DNA from 3 places in the Ochrobactrum sp. 19YEA23 genome. Region 2 is predicted to be linked to each of the others. Evidence: riboswitches for the same ligand, from Rfam matches in the RefSeq annotation. Region 2 holds a riboswitch; each other region holds the start of a gene.

Region 1 (5,195 bases), on a different contig from region 2:
GGGGTAACGTAGCAAAGCATGGCGGTGCCGAACCAGCCGATCATCGCTGCACCAATTCCCGAGGTTATATGGTCATAACCGGGTGCGATATCAGTGGTCAGCGGTCCGAGCGTGTAGAACGGCGCCTCTCCGCACGTGTGTAATTGCTTGTCCATGTTCTCTTTGATCTTGTGCATAGGAACGTGGCCGGGTCCTTCTATCATTACCTGGCAATCCTTGGACCAGGCTATCTGGGTCAGTTCTCCAAGCGTCTCGAGTTCGGCAAATTGTGCCGCGTCATTGGCATCTGCGATCGATCCCGGACGCAGACCGTCGCCAAGGGAGAATGAGACATCGTATGCCCGACAGATATCGCAAATTTCTTCGAAATGTTCGTAGAGAAAACTCTCTTTGTGGTGGTGTAGGCACCACTTCGCCATGATCGAACCGCCGCGTGAAACGATGCCGGTTACGCGATTGGCGGTGAGGTGGATATAAGAAAGCCGCACGCCAGCGTGTATGGTAAAATAATCAACGCCTTGTTCGGCCTGTTCGATCAATGTGTCGCGATAGATCTGCCAGTTCAGATCTTCGGCGATACCATTGACCTTCTCCAGAGCCTGATAGAGCGGTACCGTACCGATTGGAACTGGCGAGTTCCGGATGATCCATTCTCGAATATTGTGAATGTTTCGTCCGGTTGAAAGGTCCATGACCGTATCGGCACCCCAACGGATCGCCCATACCATCTTTTCAACTTCCTCGCCCATAGAAGATGTTACGGCAGAATTGCCGATATTAGCGTTGATCTTAACCAGAAAGTTCCGCCCGATGATCATCGGCTCGGATTCAGGATGGTTGATATTGGCAGGAAGAATAGCGCGTCCCTCTGCAATCTCCTGGCGAACGAATTCCGGTGTTACATAGTCGGGAATGTTGGCGCCGAAACCTTGCCCGTCGCGCGGCAATTCATGCTGGACAGCTTGTCGCCCAAGGTTTTCGCGGATGGCGACGAATTCCATTTCGGGAGTGATGATCCCTGCACGGGCATAAGCAAGCTGGGTAACCGCCTTGCCATTCCTTGCTTTCAACGGTGCATTTAGAAAAGGGAATTCCGGTGTCAGTCGTTCACCTGTCGCAAAGCCGTTATCTGCGGGTTGAACCGAGCGCCCTTCATAGGCTTCGACATCGCCACGCCCGCTGATCCAGCTTTCGCGCAGTCGGGGCAACCCTTTTTCGATATTGATCGTTGCGTGATCGTCGGTGTAGGGGCCAGACGGGTCATAGACCGTAACGGGTGGCAGCCCGGAACTGGGATGCAGCGCAATTTCTCGCATCGGGACGCGGATATCCGGATAAAGCGTTCCTGGTATGCTTAGTTTTCGGGACGCGGGGAGAGGGCCAGTGGTAACAGTCGGGGCTGTGTTGCCAGTAATAATAGACATGGTTGAGGCTCCAAGATGTGACGTTGGAGACCCAGTTCCAGTGTTGGAAGGATGAAAAAACGCCATCAGGAAGCATCCAGTGGACGCTCGCATTCCAGCATTTGCACCGTCCCTACGCCAGTATGAACTGGATCAGGTTCAACGGGTCACTGCGCACGCTAGCAGTATCTCAGCCCCTTGCCGGGACTCCCCTGGTGAATGCTTAAAATTATGCACGGGCAGTTTTGGTCGTCAAGACCGGTTGGCTGCGCGCGTGTTTCTATTCCCGACCATGGACGTAAAACAAACGGTGAAGCTTGGCTTCTCTTTTTCCATTTGGCATCATCACTGATGCGGCTTTTTGAAAATCCGAAGCGCTTTAATTCACCAGATCCCTGCCTTTGGTTTCCGGTGTGGTGATCATCACATAGATCGCCGGGATTGCCATCAATGTAGCGTAGATCGCGACCGCGAAGGGCGTGCCGAATATCTCGAGCAGCCACGTGCCGATGATCGGGGCAAGCGCTCCACCCAACACCGTGGCGACGGAATAGGATGTCGACATAGCCGTGTAGCGAACGCGCGCCGGGAAGAGTTCGGTGAAATAGGCCGACATGCCACCCACGATAATGCCGTGGAAGGAGAGCGTCAGCACGGTTGCCCAAGTGAGCGTCGCGGTGTCTGCGCCGGGCGGCAGGCTGAATAGCCAGAAGCCTGCGCCGATACCGCCCACGAGACCCACCAGCGTAACGGCCTTGCGTCCGATACGGTCTGCGGTGGCGCCTGCCGCGAGTATGACCGCGACTTCGGCAATGGAACCGACGAACAGTGCGCCGAGGGCAGCTTCACGCGGCACTTTGAGGAACACGGTCGCCAGCACGACGAAGAATGTGGAGAAGAGATAGAAAAGCGCGCTTTCGCCAGCCTTGACGAACAGGACGCGGAGCATATTAGCGCCTTGGGTCGTGATTGCTTCGCGCAAGGGTGCTTTGATGGCTTCGGTCTTTTGTTCCTGCAGATGGATGAAAGCAGGCGATTCCTCGACCTTGCGCCGGACCCATAGACCGAGACCGATCAGCAGGATGGAGGCGATGAAGGGAATACGCCACGCCCATTCTACAAAAGCGTCCGATCCGAAATGCCCGATGACCAAACCGATAACGGCGGTGGCAAGTACATTCCCGGCTGGTCCGCCGATCATGGGAAATCCGGTCCAGAGCCCACGCTGCTTGGCCGGAAGGCTTTCGGCGATCAGCACCAGCGCGCCAGTGGATTCGCCGCCGATGGCAAAACCTTGCAACAGGCGCATTAGGAGCAGCAACAGGGGAGCGAACACGCCAATCTGCTGATAGGTGGGGAGCAGGCCCATGGCGACAGTCGCGCCGCCCATCAGGAAAAGACTGATCACGAGTGCCTGCTTGCGCCCTATCCTGTCACCCAGAACACCGAAGAACCAGCCTCCAGCGGGACGAGCGATAAAGCCGACGGCCTGCGTAGACAGGGCTGCAATCAGGCCGGTGATCGGATCGACCACCGGAAAAAACGCGGTGTTGAAAACAAGTGCGGCGCAAAAAGCGAAAACCGCGAAGTCATACCACTCGATAATCGTGCCGGTGCTGGCCGCGAAAAGAAGCCGTATCGATGATTTTTGCGTCTGCGCGGCATCCATTGTGCCCGCCGGTGCTGATGTGTTCATGGCTGCTCCTCCGCTGCCCAGCATTTGAAATGCCGGTTCCTCGCTACCGGCTCCCTATAATCGTATCATTTGCAACGAAGTCAAGTTCATTGCAATAGCAACGTTACATATGCAATGAAATAGTGGCCATCAGTTTCTGGGGATTACAATCTGCAGGAGGTGCGAGGATCAATTCAAAAGGCAGTTCGAACGGACAGGATAACAGTGGTGTACGGGTAGTTTTCATTGAGGCGCAATCTTATCAGACCGCGTTTCGCTCCGACTAGATCTCGCTCTTGAAAAAGCCTTTGAAATTGTCCGTCCATTCCGGGAAAATGATTGAAATGAAAAGACTTTGTGAGGGGTATGCAATGCGCATGGAGACGTTTTTTCCTTATAGGCTCGCGATTGTCGCGGAAGCGTTCTCCCGGCAGCTGGTTGCTGTTTATGGTCACGAATATGGGCTGATGCGTGAGGAATGGCGTCTGCTGTTTCTGCTGGCGGAGGCAGGTTCCATCGATTCCGTGCGGCTTGCCCAGCGCACCTCCCTCGACAAGGTGCAGGTCAGTCGGGCCGCCAGCCGTCTGGAAGAGAAAGGCCTGATTGTCAGGACTGTATCGAAAGAAGACCGACGTTTGCGGCACTATGCTGTCACGGATGCGGGCCAAGCCCTGTTTCAAAAGGCCTTTGGCGAAGTCGATGCCAAGGCCAATGCCATCTTGGGTGCGATGTCCGAGCAGGACCGGCTGGCTCTGGAAACGGGCATTGCTGCTCTGCACAAGGCCGTCAAACAGGTGACTGAAGCCGAGTGAGGTTCGCAACTATCGCGAAGGGTGGGCGCTGGAAAGGCGGGTCAGCCCATCGAGAAAATGTTTGGCGTCCGGGCCTAGATCTTTAAGGATCTCCGCCTGAAACTCGTCGGCAATCTTGCCGAGACGGTGCATCAGTTCTTCCCCCTTGGGGGTGAGTGCGAGTACAATCAATCGACGGTCGACATTGTTGTCGGATTTACGCAGTAAGCCCGCACCTTCCAGACGGGTTGCGGCCCGGCTGACAATCGACTTGTCGAGATTGACCCGGGTATTGATATCCCGGATGCTGACTTCGCCGCTACGATAGAGATGCGCCAATACGCGCCATTCAGGGATGGTCAGCCCCGCCTCGGCGGCATAGCGTTTTGCAAATCGCTCGCTGATCCGCGCGGCCACCACACTGAGCCGATAGGGCAGGAAGCTATCGAGTTCGAATGCCATGCACGTCTCCTTTTTGCAGGAAAGGAGCAGAGTTTCATTGCAAATACAACGGAAAAAGACGTGTCACGCAAGAAGCATTGACTTCGTTGCATTCGCAACGTTAATATCGTTGTTAGAGCAACGAATTTGCCGGGAGGAATAATCATGACCACTCACACGATCCCGCAGGGCATGGTCCGCGCATCGGTAACGACTGGAACGGTCGAGGGCTATATGCCCGGTTTCGGCAATGACTTTGAAACCGAGGCGCTGCCGGGCGCTTTGCCGCAAGGTCAGAATTCACCGCAGAAATGCAATTACGGGCTTTATGCCGAGCAGCTGTCCGGCACCGCTTTCACCGCGCCGCGTGGTCAAAACGAGCGGACCTGGTGCTATCGCATTCGCCCATCGGTCCATCATACGGGCCGATTCCAGCTGATAGATGTGCCGTACTGGAAGACCGCGCCCAATCTGCCGGTCGGCGATCCGCAGCGGCGCAATATCACCAGTCTCGGCCAGTATCGCTGGGACCCTATCCCGCTGCCGGGGCCGGATGAGGATCTGACGTGGATCACCGGCATGCGCACCATGACCACGGCGGGCGATGTGAATATCCAGATCGGTATGGCAAGCCATGTCTATCTGATCACGCGCTCGATGGAGGACGAGTATTTTTACTCTGCCGACAGCGAATTGCTGGTCGTGCCGCAGGAGGGCCGCCTGCGCTTCTGCACCGAGCTTGGCATCATCGATCTTGAGCCCAAGGAAATTGCCATTATCCCGCGCGGTCTTGTCTATCGCGTCGAGGTGCTTGAGGGACCGTGCCGCGGTTTCGTCTGCGAGAATTACGGCCAGAAATTCGATATGCCGGGTCGTGGTCCTATC
Region 2 (5,195 bases):
ATGATCGATGTCGATATAGAAAAGTGCAAATGGCTCCGCATCACCGCCCTTTTTCTGCAATTCCTCCACATGATGGGAGAAATAGGCACGGTTGGGCAATCGCGTGAGGCTGTCATGCATGGCGATATGGGCCATGCGCGCCTCGATTTCGCGTCGTTCGGTGACGTCTTCGATCAGGCCGATCAGATAGCGCGGCGAAGCGCCGTCAATCGGCGGAATGGAACTCTTGATCACGCGCAGAATACGCAGGGTTCCATCGTCGTGATGGGTTTTATATTCAACGCTCAGCGCTTCGCCCTTGCTCATCACCTGACGATCCTGCTGCGCATATTGGCGGCGCTCCAGATCCGTCATCAGTTGGGCGTCGGTAAAGCCGACCACCGTCTCGACCGCCTTGCCGCTCGCCTGCGAGGCCGCCTGATTGTAGAGCACATAACGCCCCTCATCCTGCATGTCCTTGATGAACACGCCGAGCGGCAGATTGCTGACAAGGCTATCGAGCAAAGACTGGGCATGGATCGCCTGCCGGTTGGCTTCGGCAAGTTCGGTCCGGTCCTGTACGATGGCGAGAATGGCTTCCCTGCCATCGAACTGCACCTCACGCCCGTAGGTCAGGACTTCGATGATTTCGCCGTCGGCGCGCCGGTGCTGCCAGCGCTCCGGGCGCTCCAGATCGCTACGATCACGAACAGCGCTCAGCATGCGCTCGCGCTCGGTATGCGGACGGATATCAAGTACGGTCATGCCCGGCAGCTCGTCGGGCGTGTAGCCGTAAAGCGCATAGGCTGCGTCGTTCATGATGATGAAGCCGAGGGTCTGCGGATCATAGACCCACATTGGCGTCGGATGGGTGGTGAACAGAATACGGAAATCCTGCTGGGATGTGCTCGCCATGGAGCCTCCCGCCTCTGCCGGACCGGCTTTCCGCTTCGCCATTATACACCCCTTGCCCCAAGCCGACACATGCCGTCAGTCTAAATTAGCCAATAAAACCTCTCACTGGAACATCATATTCCGCATGAGTTCATGACCAGACAGGCACGAACAAACAGGCGGGGACCGCCACCAGGACGCACTTCCCCGCAGGGACAATACGACCAATGGTTTTAACAAACCATATATGAAGGAGGCGCTCATTTAGTTTTTTCTGATGATCTTATTTTATCGCAGCTGCCGTCACCGGGAAGTGACCCCACATCCACTGAAGATTGCTTGACCGTTCAAAACTTCCGGCCTATGCCTATGGATGCAAAATTCGTTGGGGTGCCTCGAAAGAGGCTGAGAGGCGCGTTCTCGCGTTAACCCATTGAACCTGATCCGGGTAATACCTGCGTAGGGAACGGAGTTTGACGCGTCGCGGACAGGGTTCATCCCACTCGGAGCTTATGCTCCATACAGGTTCATGGCGTCTCATCTTTCCGTTCGGAATGAGAGACGATACGATGAACCAGAAACATAGTTTCTCCCGAACCAAATCCAACAATGACCAGACACGGTCTGCGCCCATCTGCGTGCCCCCCATCTGTGTGACCATTGCCGGTTCCGACAGTGGCGGCGGTGCTGGCATTCAGGCCGACCTCAAGACATTTTCGGCGCTCGGCGTCTATGGCGCGAGCGTCATTGCCGCTGTGACCGTGCAGAACACCTGTACGGTGAGCGCGGTGCATGACATCCCGCCCGCCATCGTCGCTGGGCAGATAGACGCCGTCTTCAGCGATCTCGACGTGGCTGCGGTGAAGATCGGCATGGTGTCCGTGCCTGAAACCATCGATGCCATTGCGCGCGGACTTGCCCATTTTTCAGGCCCTATCGTGCTCGATCCGGTGATGGTGGCCAAGTCGGGCGACCGGCTTTTGAGCGAAAACGCCATTGCGCTTTTGCGTCAGAAACTGGTGCCGCTCGCAACGCTTTTGACTCCCAACCGGCCTGAAGCGGCCTGCCTGCTCGGCTGCGGTCTGGCGCTCGACGATGAAGACGCCGAACAGCAGGGCCGCGCATTGCTCGAACTCGGCGCGAAAGCCGTTCTGATGAAGGGCGGGCATGCCGAAGGCGAAATTTGCGTCGACCTGCTCGTTCGCCGCGATCAGCCGACGCTGCGTATCGAAGCGCCACGCATCCGGACCGTCAACACCCATGGCACAGGCTGCACGCTCTCCTCGGCCATTGCGGCAGAGCTTGCCAAAAACCTGCCGCTCGAAAAAGCGGTGCTTGCAGCCCACACCTATCTGCAAGGGGCAATCCGCGCTGCCGACACATTGAAGATCGGACACGGCCATGGGCCGGTGCACCATTTCCATGACCTCTGGAAAACCCGCACGGAGGAGATTGCGTGATGCGCGTCACCATCATCGGAGCGGGTGTCGCCGGTCTTGCCACCGCCGCCGAGTTCACCGATCAGGGCCACGCCGTCACGGTGATTGCCCGCAGCCCGCAGATCGGTTCCGACTGCTGCTCCTGGCTTGCAGGCGGCATGCTGGCGCCATGGTGCGAGGGCGAAAGCGCCGAGGAGCCTGTGGTACGGCTCGGTCAGGAAGCCATCGGCTGGTGGGAAAAGCACGTCTCCGGCGTCAAGCGCGAAGGCACGCTGGTTCTGTCGCACAACCGCGACGCCAGCGAGTTGCGCCGCTTCGCCCGCCGCACGGAAGCCTTCGACACAATAGACAGTGAACGCATCGATGCGCTGGAACCCGATCTCGCCGGACGTTTCCGGCAGGGCCTGTTCTTCGCACGCGAAGGCCATCTCGATCCGCGCAAGACACTGGTTGAACTGGCCGGAAACCTGCAAAGAAAAGGCGTCGTGTTCCACCTCAATACGGAAGCGGACACAGCGAAGATCGACGCGGATATTATCGTCGATGCCCGCGGTCTTAGCGCCCGCGATGTGCTGCCCGATCTGCGCGGTGTCAAAGGTGAGATGCTGGTTGTCCGCTCGCGTGACATCAACCTTTCGCGGCCTGTGCGTCTCCTGCATCCACGCATTCCGCTCTACATCGTGCCGCGCGGCGACGGCGTGCACATGATCGGCGCGACGATGATCGAAAGCGATCAGCGCAGTGGCATCAGCGTGCGCTCGACATTGGAGCTTTTGAGCGCGGCTTACGCCCTGCATCCGGCCTTCGGCGAAGCGGAGATTCTCGAAACCGGCGTCGATGCGCGCCCCGCCTTTCCAGACAACCTGCCCCGCGTGCGACGGCGTGGCAAAACCATCTATGTCAACGGGCTTTACCGCCATGGCTTCCTGCTTTCGCCCGCCGTGGCACGCATGGCGGTTGCGGCCGCGACCACGCCCGAAACCATGCCCGAATTTGTGGAGGACTATGCATGACGATCGTGCTCAACGGTGAAGTCATCACCACGGCAGCCGCCAATCTGGCGGCGCTGCTGACCGAGATCGAACTGGATGAAGCGATTGTTGCAACCGCGCTGAACGGTGAATTCGTGGCCAGCGACGAGCGCGCAGCCGCGACCTTGTCGGCTGGCGACCGCATCGAAGTTCTGGCCCCGATGCAGGGAGGCTGAGATGCTGGAATTCTACGGCCAACAATTTGAAAGCCGCCTGCTGCTCGGCACGGCGCAATATCCATCGCCCGCCATATTGGCGGATGCGGTGCGCGCTTCGCAAAGCGATATCGTCACCGTGTCGCTGCGCCGCGAAAGCGGCGATGCGCGCGCCGGACAAGACTTCTGGGCGCTGATCCGCGAGCTGGGCGTCGCCGTTCTGCCCAATACGGCAGGCTGCCACACGCCGCGTGAAGCGGTAACCACCGCCAAAATGGCGCGTGAAATCTTCGGCACCAACTGGATCAAGCTGGAAGTGATCGGCGACCACGACACGTTGCAGCCCGACCCGTTCGGTCTGGTCGAAGCAGCGCGCATACTGTGCGACGACGGTTTTGAGGTCTTTCCCTATATGAATGACGATCTTGTCGTCGCGGAAAAGCTCATTGAAGCCGGTTGCAAAGTGCTGATGCCCTGGGGCGCGCCGATCGGCTCGGGCCGTGGCCTCAACAATCCTTATGCGCTGAAAACCATGCGGGCGCATTTCCCCGATATTCCGCTTGTTGTCGATGCCGGCATCGGTGTGCCGTCCCATGCGGCTGCGGCGATGGAACTTGGCTATGACGCCGTGCTCATCAACACCGCTGTCGCCAAGGCTGGCGATCCCGTCGCCATGGCGCGCGGTTTTGCCCTTGCGATTGAAGCCGGGCGGCTCGCTTTTGAAGCAGACGCCATCGAAGCGCGCGATATGGCGGCACCTTCCACCCCTCTTCTCGGAAAGGCGTTTTTGTAATGGCCCTCGATCCGTTCTACCCGATCTTCGATAGCGCAAAATGGCTGGAGCGTATGGTGCCGCTTGGCGTCAAACTGGTGCAGTTGCGCGCCAAGGATAAGACCGAGCAGGACCTGCGCAGCGAAATCCGCGCCGCGCGGAAAATCTGCCTTGCCCATGACTGCCAGCTGATCGTCAACGACTACTGGAAGCTCGCGCTGGAGGAAGGTTGCGACTTCATCCATCTCGGACAGGAAGACCTCGACGATGCTGATCTTGACGCCATTCGCGCCGGTGGTTTGAAACTGGGTGTTTCGAGCCATGACGAGGCGGAACTGGACCGCGCCCTGTCGGTAAAGCCAGACTATATCGCGCTTGGCCCCATCTACCCGACCATTTTGAAAAAGATGAAATGGCACGAACAGGGCCTGCCCCGTCTTGGCCAATGGAAGGCGCGGATTGGCGACATTCCACTGGTCGGGATCGGCGGTATGAGCGTCGAACGCGCACCGGGCGTTTTCGAAGCGGGCGCCGATATCGTTTCCGTCGTCACCGACATCACCCTCAATGCCGACCCCGAAAGCCGCCTGCGCCAATGGATCGAAACCACCCGCGCTTATGCAGGCCACGCTCTGGAGCAGACCCCCATGGAAAGGCAACGCACATGAAAAAGACCGTCTTCGCCGCCCTGTTCGGCCTCGCTTTCACCGCTGCCACCGCCGCTCACGCCGACGACAAGCTAAAGCTCATTCTCGACTGGTATGTGAACCCCGATCACGGTCCCATCATCGTCGCCGACAAGCTCGGCTACTTCAAGGATGCAGGGCTGGACGTGGATATCGTCGCGCCTGCCGATGCCTCGACGCCGACCAAGATGGTGGCGGCGGGACAAGCCGATCTTGCCATTTCCTATCAGCAGCAGGTG
Region 3 (5,195 bases), on a different contig from region 2:
CCAGCGCGGGCGTTCGCCGTCTTGACGTTGCGACGCTCCAGCGCCTGTTCCTTGCGCTGCGCCATCATGTCGGCATAGCCGCCCGCATATTCCAGCCAGCGTCCATCGCCTTCCGGCGCAATCACGGACGTCACCGTCCGGTCGAGAAAATCGCGATCATGGCTGACCAGAATGACGGTGCCCGGAAAACCTGCGACCAGTTCCTGCAACAGATCCAGCGTCTCCATATCGAGATCGTTGGTCGGTTCGTCGAGGATCAGCAGGTTGGCAGGGCGAGCTAGCACACGGGCCAGCATCAGACGCGCCCTTTCGCCACCGGAAAGCTCGCGGATCGGCGTGCGGGCCTGTTCCGGCTGGAATAGAAAGTCCTTCATATAGGAAACAACATGGCGCTGCTCGCCATTGATGACGAGGTTTTCCCCGCGCCCATCGGTCAGATAATGCGACAGCGTCTCATCCAGATTGAGGCTGTCACGCTTCTGGTCAAGCTCGGCCATTTCCAGATTGACGCCCAGCCGAAGCGTGCCGGAATCTGGCGCCAGCTTGTCGGTCAGGAGCGAGAGCAGTGTGGTTTTTCCCGCACCGTTCGGGCCGACCAGACCGATCCGGTCGCCACGCTGCACGCGTGTCGAGAAATCCTTGACCAGTACGCGGTCGCCATAGGCCTTGTTGAGCCCCTTGGCTTCGACCACCAGCTTGCCGGATTCCTTGGAATCGCTGGCCGTCAGAACCGCCGAACCTTGCGCCTTACGGTGATTGCGGAAATCCGCACGCATGGAATGCAATTCGCCGAGGCGGCGCATATTGCGCTTGCGGCGCGCCGTAACGCCATAGCGCAGCCAATGCTCCTCGCGGGCAATCTGGCGGCCAAGCTTGTGATGATCGCGCTCTTCTTCTTCCAGAACCTTGTCGCGCCATTCCTCGAAATGGCCGAAACCCTGCTCCAGACGGCGTGTGATGCCACGGTCGAGCCAGACGGTCGCGCGGCTGACATTTTCCAGAAAGCGACGGTCATGCGAGATCAGCACGATGGCCGAGCGGATCTGGCGCAATTCGCCTTCCAGCCATTCGATGGTCGTCAGATCGAGATGGTTGGTCGGCTCGTCCAGCAAAAGCACATCGGGCTGCGGCGCGATCACACGCGCCAGCGCTGCGCGGCGTGCTTCACCGCCCGAAAGATAATCCGGATTTTCTTCGCCGGTCAGGCCCAGATGCTCCAGAAGATAGGTCACGCGATGCGGATCGTCGGTCGGTCCGAGCCCGGCTTCAACATAGGCGCGCACGCTGGCAAAACCGTCCATGTCCGGCACCTGCGGCAGATAGCGAACGGTCGCGCCCGGATGCTTGAACACTTCGCCCGAAGTCGGCTCGACCATGCCGGCGGCAATCTTCAGAAGCGTGGACTTGCCGGAACCATTGCGCCCGACCAGCGCGATGCGGTCGCCCTCGCTCACCGAAAGGCTCGCATCCTCCAGAAGAGGCGTACCGCCGAAGGTGAGCTTGATCTGGTCTAGGCGAAGGAGCGGTGGTGCCATGGTGTCTTCTGAGGCTTTCTGGGCGGTTCTCGGGATGTGCTTTGAAATTCCGCCCTGCTTGTCCGCGACAAAAGCCGTTCTGTCAAATGGATCGATAGGAAAGAGGCACGAAAAACAAACAGGCCGGGTTTCCCCGGCCTGTCCGTCATACGATTTTAAGCTTCAAGCTTACTGGCAGCGTGCTTCGTAGACGCGGCCGTAATTATCGCGATAGCGGCAGTACTGCACGCCATTACGCGTCTGGGCAGCGCCAACCAGCGTACCGGCAACAGCACCGATAGCAGCACCCGTGAGAGCGCCACGGCCGTTACCGCCGATTGCACCACCGGCGAGAGCACCAATTGCTGCGCCGCCAACACCGTAACCAGCCGTGCGCTGTTCGTTGGTCGTGCATGCTGCTGTCGACAATGCGAGCACCCCGGCAACCGCAATCATGGAAAGACGTGACTTCATCAAACAATCTCCTGTCAAAGTTGACACTTCAGGTGCCGATTTTGCGTCCCCAATTTCGGCGCTAACTAATAAACCCGCTTACGCATTTGAAATACGTTTCGCTGTCAAGCGTCAAGCCTTTTCAATCGGTAAGGTTAGCGATGCCCCGTCTGCATGCTCCGAATTTAAGTTTGCAACAAGTATCGCTAAGCCAGAACGCACAGTAATGCGAAGTGTTCCACGCACTATATTGGAAACTGTCCACGAAGAACCAAAAGGAAGGGTCACGTTGTCTAACGGCCACTCCGCATTTGTGATTGAAAGCCCCTCCACAGAGGTGAAACTGATGACGCTGAACAGCGTGCCTTCCGGGAAATCATAGGTAAACTCGCCAGCCGTCACCGGCCAGGCTTCTTCCACACCACTGGACAGAAGAACATTCCGCCCTTTGTTTGCCTGCGCTGTCGCCATTGTGAGATGCAGCAGCGTATGATCGGTACGCTGGCCGCCGAAAGCACCGCACAAAATGGCGCGTGTCGCGCCACGGGCAAAGGCTTCCTCGAAAGCCAGTTCGCCGTCCGTCATATCCTTGGCGCGGGGAAATGTCTTTTGCGGCACATGGGCATATTGCTCGAGCAAGGCTTGCGGCGTGGAATCGAAATCGCCGAGCCACAGTTCCGGCTCGACGCCCAGAGCGGCTGCATGACGAATACCGCCATCGGCTGCAAGAATACGCGCTCCGACAATCTGCTGCCGCAGCCGTTCGGTTACGACGAGGTCGCCGCCGAGAAGGATGACGAATGTGCTCATAAGCCGCTCATATCATGGGCAAATCGCAGCTGGAAGTCCGCTTTGTCCCAGTTTGCATCGGTTTTGCCTCTCTTGCCCTTTATGGCCTGACATATTAATGTCGCAACGCTCTAACGGGGTGCCATTTGTTCCCATGAATGGCTGAGAGGTTTTTCCAAAAACCAACCCGCTGAACCTGATCCGGTTTGCACCGGCGGAGGGATTAGATGCTGCTCTGCGGCACGATCCCGAAAAGTTGCAGCTTTTCGGTTACGGTTGTGCTCCAGACCCCAAGCGGCGCTATATCCTTTTAACTTGATGAAAGGACGTGCCGTTATGCGGCTGTTATCTTTGCTGGCCTTCTCTTTTGCGGCAGCGGTGAGTCTCGCGCCCGCAGCGCAAGCTAAAGACAAGCTTACCATCTACACCTATGACAGTTTCATTTCCGAATGGGGCCCCGGCCCCAAGGTGAAGGAAAACTTCGAGAAGGAATGCGACTGCGAGATCAACTGGGTCGCTTCCGCAGACGGCGTCGCGCTGCTCAACCGGCTGAAGCTTGAAGGTGGCAACACCAAGGCCGATATTGTGCTTGGCCTCGACACCAATCTCACCACCGAAGCGCGCGCCAGCGGGTTCTTCGCGCCAAGCGGCATCGATCTTGGCAATGTCAGCGTGCCGGGGGATTTCAAGGACGATATTTTCGTGCCCTATGACTATGGCTATTTCGCCATCGTCTATGATTCGGAAAAGCTGCCCAATCCGCCCAAGAGCCTGAAAGAACTGGTCGAAGGGGACCCGTCGCAGAAGATCGTGCTTCAGGATCCGCGCACCTCGACGCCGGGTCTTGGCATACTGCTTTGGATGAAAGCCGTCTATGGCGATCAGGCGGGCGATGCCTGGCAGAAATTGCAGAAGCGCATTCTCACCGTCACGCCTGGCTGGTCGGAAGCCTATGGCCTCTTCACCAAGGGTGAAGCACCGATGGTGCTCTCCTATACCAGTTCGCCAGCCTATCATGTCATCGCGGAGAAGACAGATCGCTATAAGGCGCTGGCCTATCCGGAAGGCAATTACCTCCAGATCGAACTGGCCGCCCAGACGACGACTGGCGCCAAGAACCCGCTGGCGCAGAAGTTCCTGTCCTTCATGACCGGCCCCGGCTTTCAGGATGTGATCCCGGAAACCAACTGGATGTTCCCGGCAGGCAAGACATCGACGCCGCTTCCCGCCGCTTTCGACGCATTGCCGAAGCCGGAAAAGACCTTGCTCATTCCATCCGACGAGGTTGCGAAGAACCGCAAGGCCTGGGTCGATGAATGGCTGGCAGCCACCAGCAAATGATCGGCACTCCGGCAGGCAAAAACACCAGCTCCGCCCCCGCGATGAAACCCGTCGCGGGGGCTTTGGCGCTGGCTTTTCTTGTCGTGCTTGCCGGTGGCGCGCTCATCGCGCTTGCCTTTGAAGCCAGCGGCGGCTTCGATGCCGCCGCAAATTTCGATGCCTATCTCTGGCGAACCGCCCGTTTCACTATCGCACAGGCCATCGCGTCGAGCCTGCTTTCGGTTGCCTTTGCTATTCCCGTTGCGCGCGCCTTGCATTCGGAAGCGCATTTTCCCGGGCGGGGTTTTATTCTGCGGCTGTTCGCTCTGCCGCTCGCGTTGCCTGCCCTTGTGGCCGTGCTGGGCGTTACCAGCATTTACGGTCGAAACGGCCTGATCGCCCATATGTCGGACGCTGCGGGCCACTCGTTCCAGCCGGATATCTATGGCATTACGGGCATTTTGATCGCGCATGTGTTCTTCAACATGCCGCTGGCGGTGCGGCTCATTCTCGCTGCCTATGAATCGATACCCGCCGATTATTGGAAACTGGCGGCCCAGCTTGGCATGGGCAATCGCGCCCGTTTTCGGCTGATCGAATGGCCGGTTATCCGCCGCAGCCTGCCCGGCATGGCGGGGCTGATCTTCATGCTATGCGTGACAAGCTTCACTACTGTGCTGACGCTCGGCGGCGGTCCGCGCGCGACAACGCTGGAAGTGGCGATCTATCAAAGCCTGCATTTTGATTTCGACCCGGCGCGCGCGGTGGCGCTCACCGTCACCCAGCTCGGCCTGACCTTGCTGATCCTGCTGGCCCTGCGCCTGACCGGGCGTCCTTCAGAAGAAGGCTTTACCCACACGGCAGCACCGCGCCGCTACGGCAGGCCTGCGCGGGGTGAACGCCTGTTCAACATCACCGCCATTCTCATCGGTTTTCTTTATGTCGCCTTGCCAATTGCAGGCGTGGTCGTGTCCGGCCTTGCTGCCGACCTCACCCGCCTGCTCAGCGAAACGACAGTCTGGCGCGCCATCGGCACCAGCCTTGCGCTCGGTTTTTCTGCGGCAACGCTCTCAGTGCTTCTCTCGCTGGCGCTCGTTTCGGCCCGGGAAGCAGTCAGAA

What was found. A riboswitch is a leader RNA that binds a small molecule or an ion and turns the genes downstream of it on or off. The one in region 2 is predicted to bind thiamine pyrophosphate.
Region 1: another riboswitch for thiamine pyrophosphate. It lies ahead of thiC (phosphomethylpyrimidine synthase ThiC); the one in region 2 lies ahead of thiD (bifunctional hydroxymethylpyrimidine kinase/phosphomethylpyrimidine kinase).
Region 3: another riboswitch for thiamine pyrophosphate. It lies ahead of thiB (thiamine ABC transporter substrate binding subunit); the one in region 2 lies ahead of thiD (bifunctional hydroxymethylpyrimidine kinase/phosphomethylpyrimidine kinase).

The regions. Positions count from the first base shown of each region.
Region 1 is NZ_JASAMQ010000010.1:670-5,864, forward strand. Features, by position in the region: gene thiC (phosphomethylpyrimidine synthase ThiC) at 1-1,424, opposite strand, end outside; TPP riboswitch at 1,516-1,627, opposite strand; gene QBD01_RS21120 (MFS transporter) at 1,783-3,099, opposite strand; gene QBD01_RS21125 (MarR family transcriptional regulator) at 3,456-3,890, shown strand; gene QBD01_RS21130 (MarR family winged helix-turn-helix transcriptional regulator) at 3,900-4,331, opposite strand; gene hmgA (homogentisate 1,2-dioxygenase) at 4,476-5,195, shown strand, end outside.
Region 2 is NZ_JASAMQ010000001.1:594,992-600,186, reverse strand. Features, by position in the region: gene QBD01_RS02695 (putative bifunctional diguanylate cyclase/phosphodiesterase) at 1-837, opposite strand, end outside; TPP riboswitch at 1,250-1,356, shown strand; gene thiD (bifunctional hydroxymethylpyrimidine kinase/phosphomethylpyrimidine kinase) at 1,443-2,333, shown strand; gene thiO (glycine oxidase ThiO) at 2,333-3,325, shown strand; gene thiS (sulfur carrier protein ThiS) at 3,322-3,519, shown strand; gene QBD01_RS02675 (thiazole synthase) at 3,521-4,291, shown strand; gene QBD01_RS02670 (thiamine phosphate synthase) at 4,291-4,938, shown strand; gene QBD01_RS02665 (ABC transporter substrate-binding protein) at 4,935-5,195, shown strand, end outside.
Region 3 is NZ_JASAMQ010000011.1:106,180-111,374, reverse strand. Features, by position in the region: gene QBD01_RS22225 (ABC-F family ATP-binding cassette domain-containing protein) at 1-1,535, opposite strand, end outside; gene QBD01_RS22220 (glycine zipper domain-containing protein) at 1,704-1,988, opposite strand; gene QBD01_RS22215 (thiamine diphosphokinase) at 2,100-2,777, opposite strand; TPP riboswitch at 2,882-2,996, shown strand; gene thiB (thiamine ABC transporter substrate binding subunit) at 3,093-4,097, shown strand; gene thiP (thiamine/thiamine pyrophosphate ABC transporter permease ThiP) at 4,094-5,195, shown strand, end outside.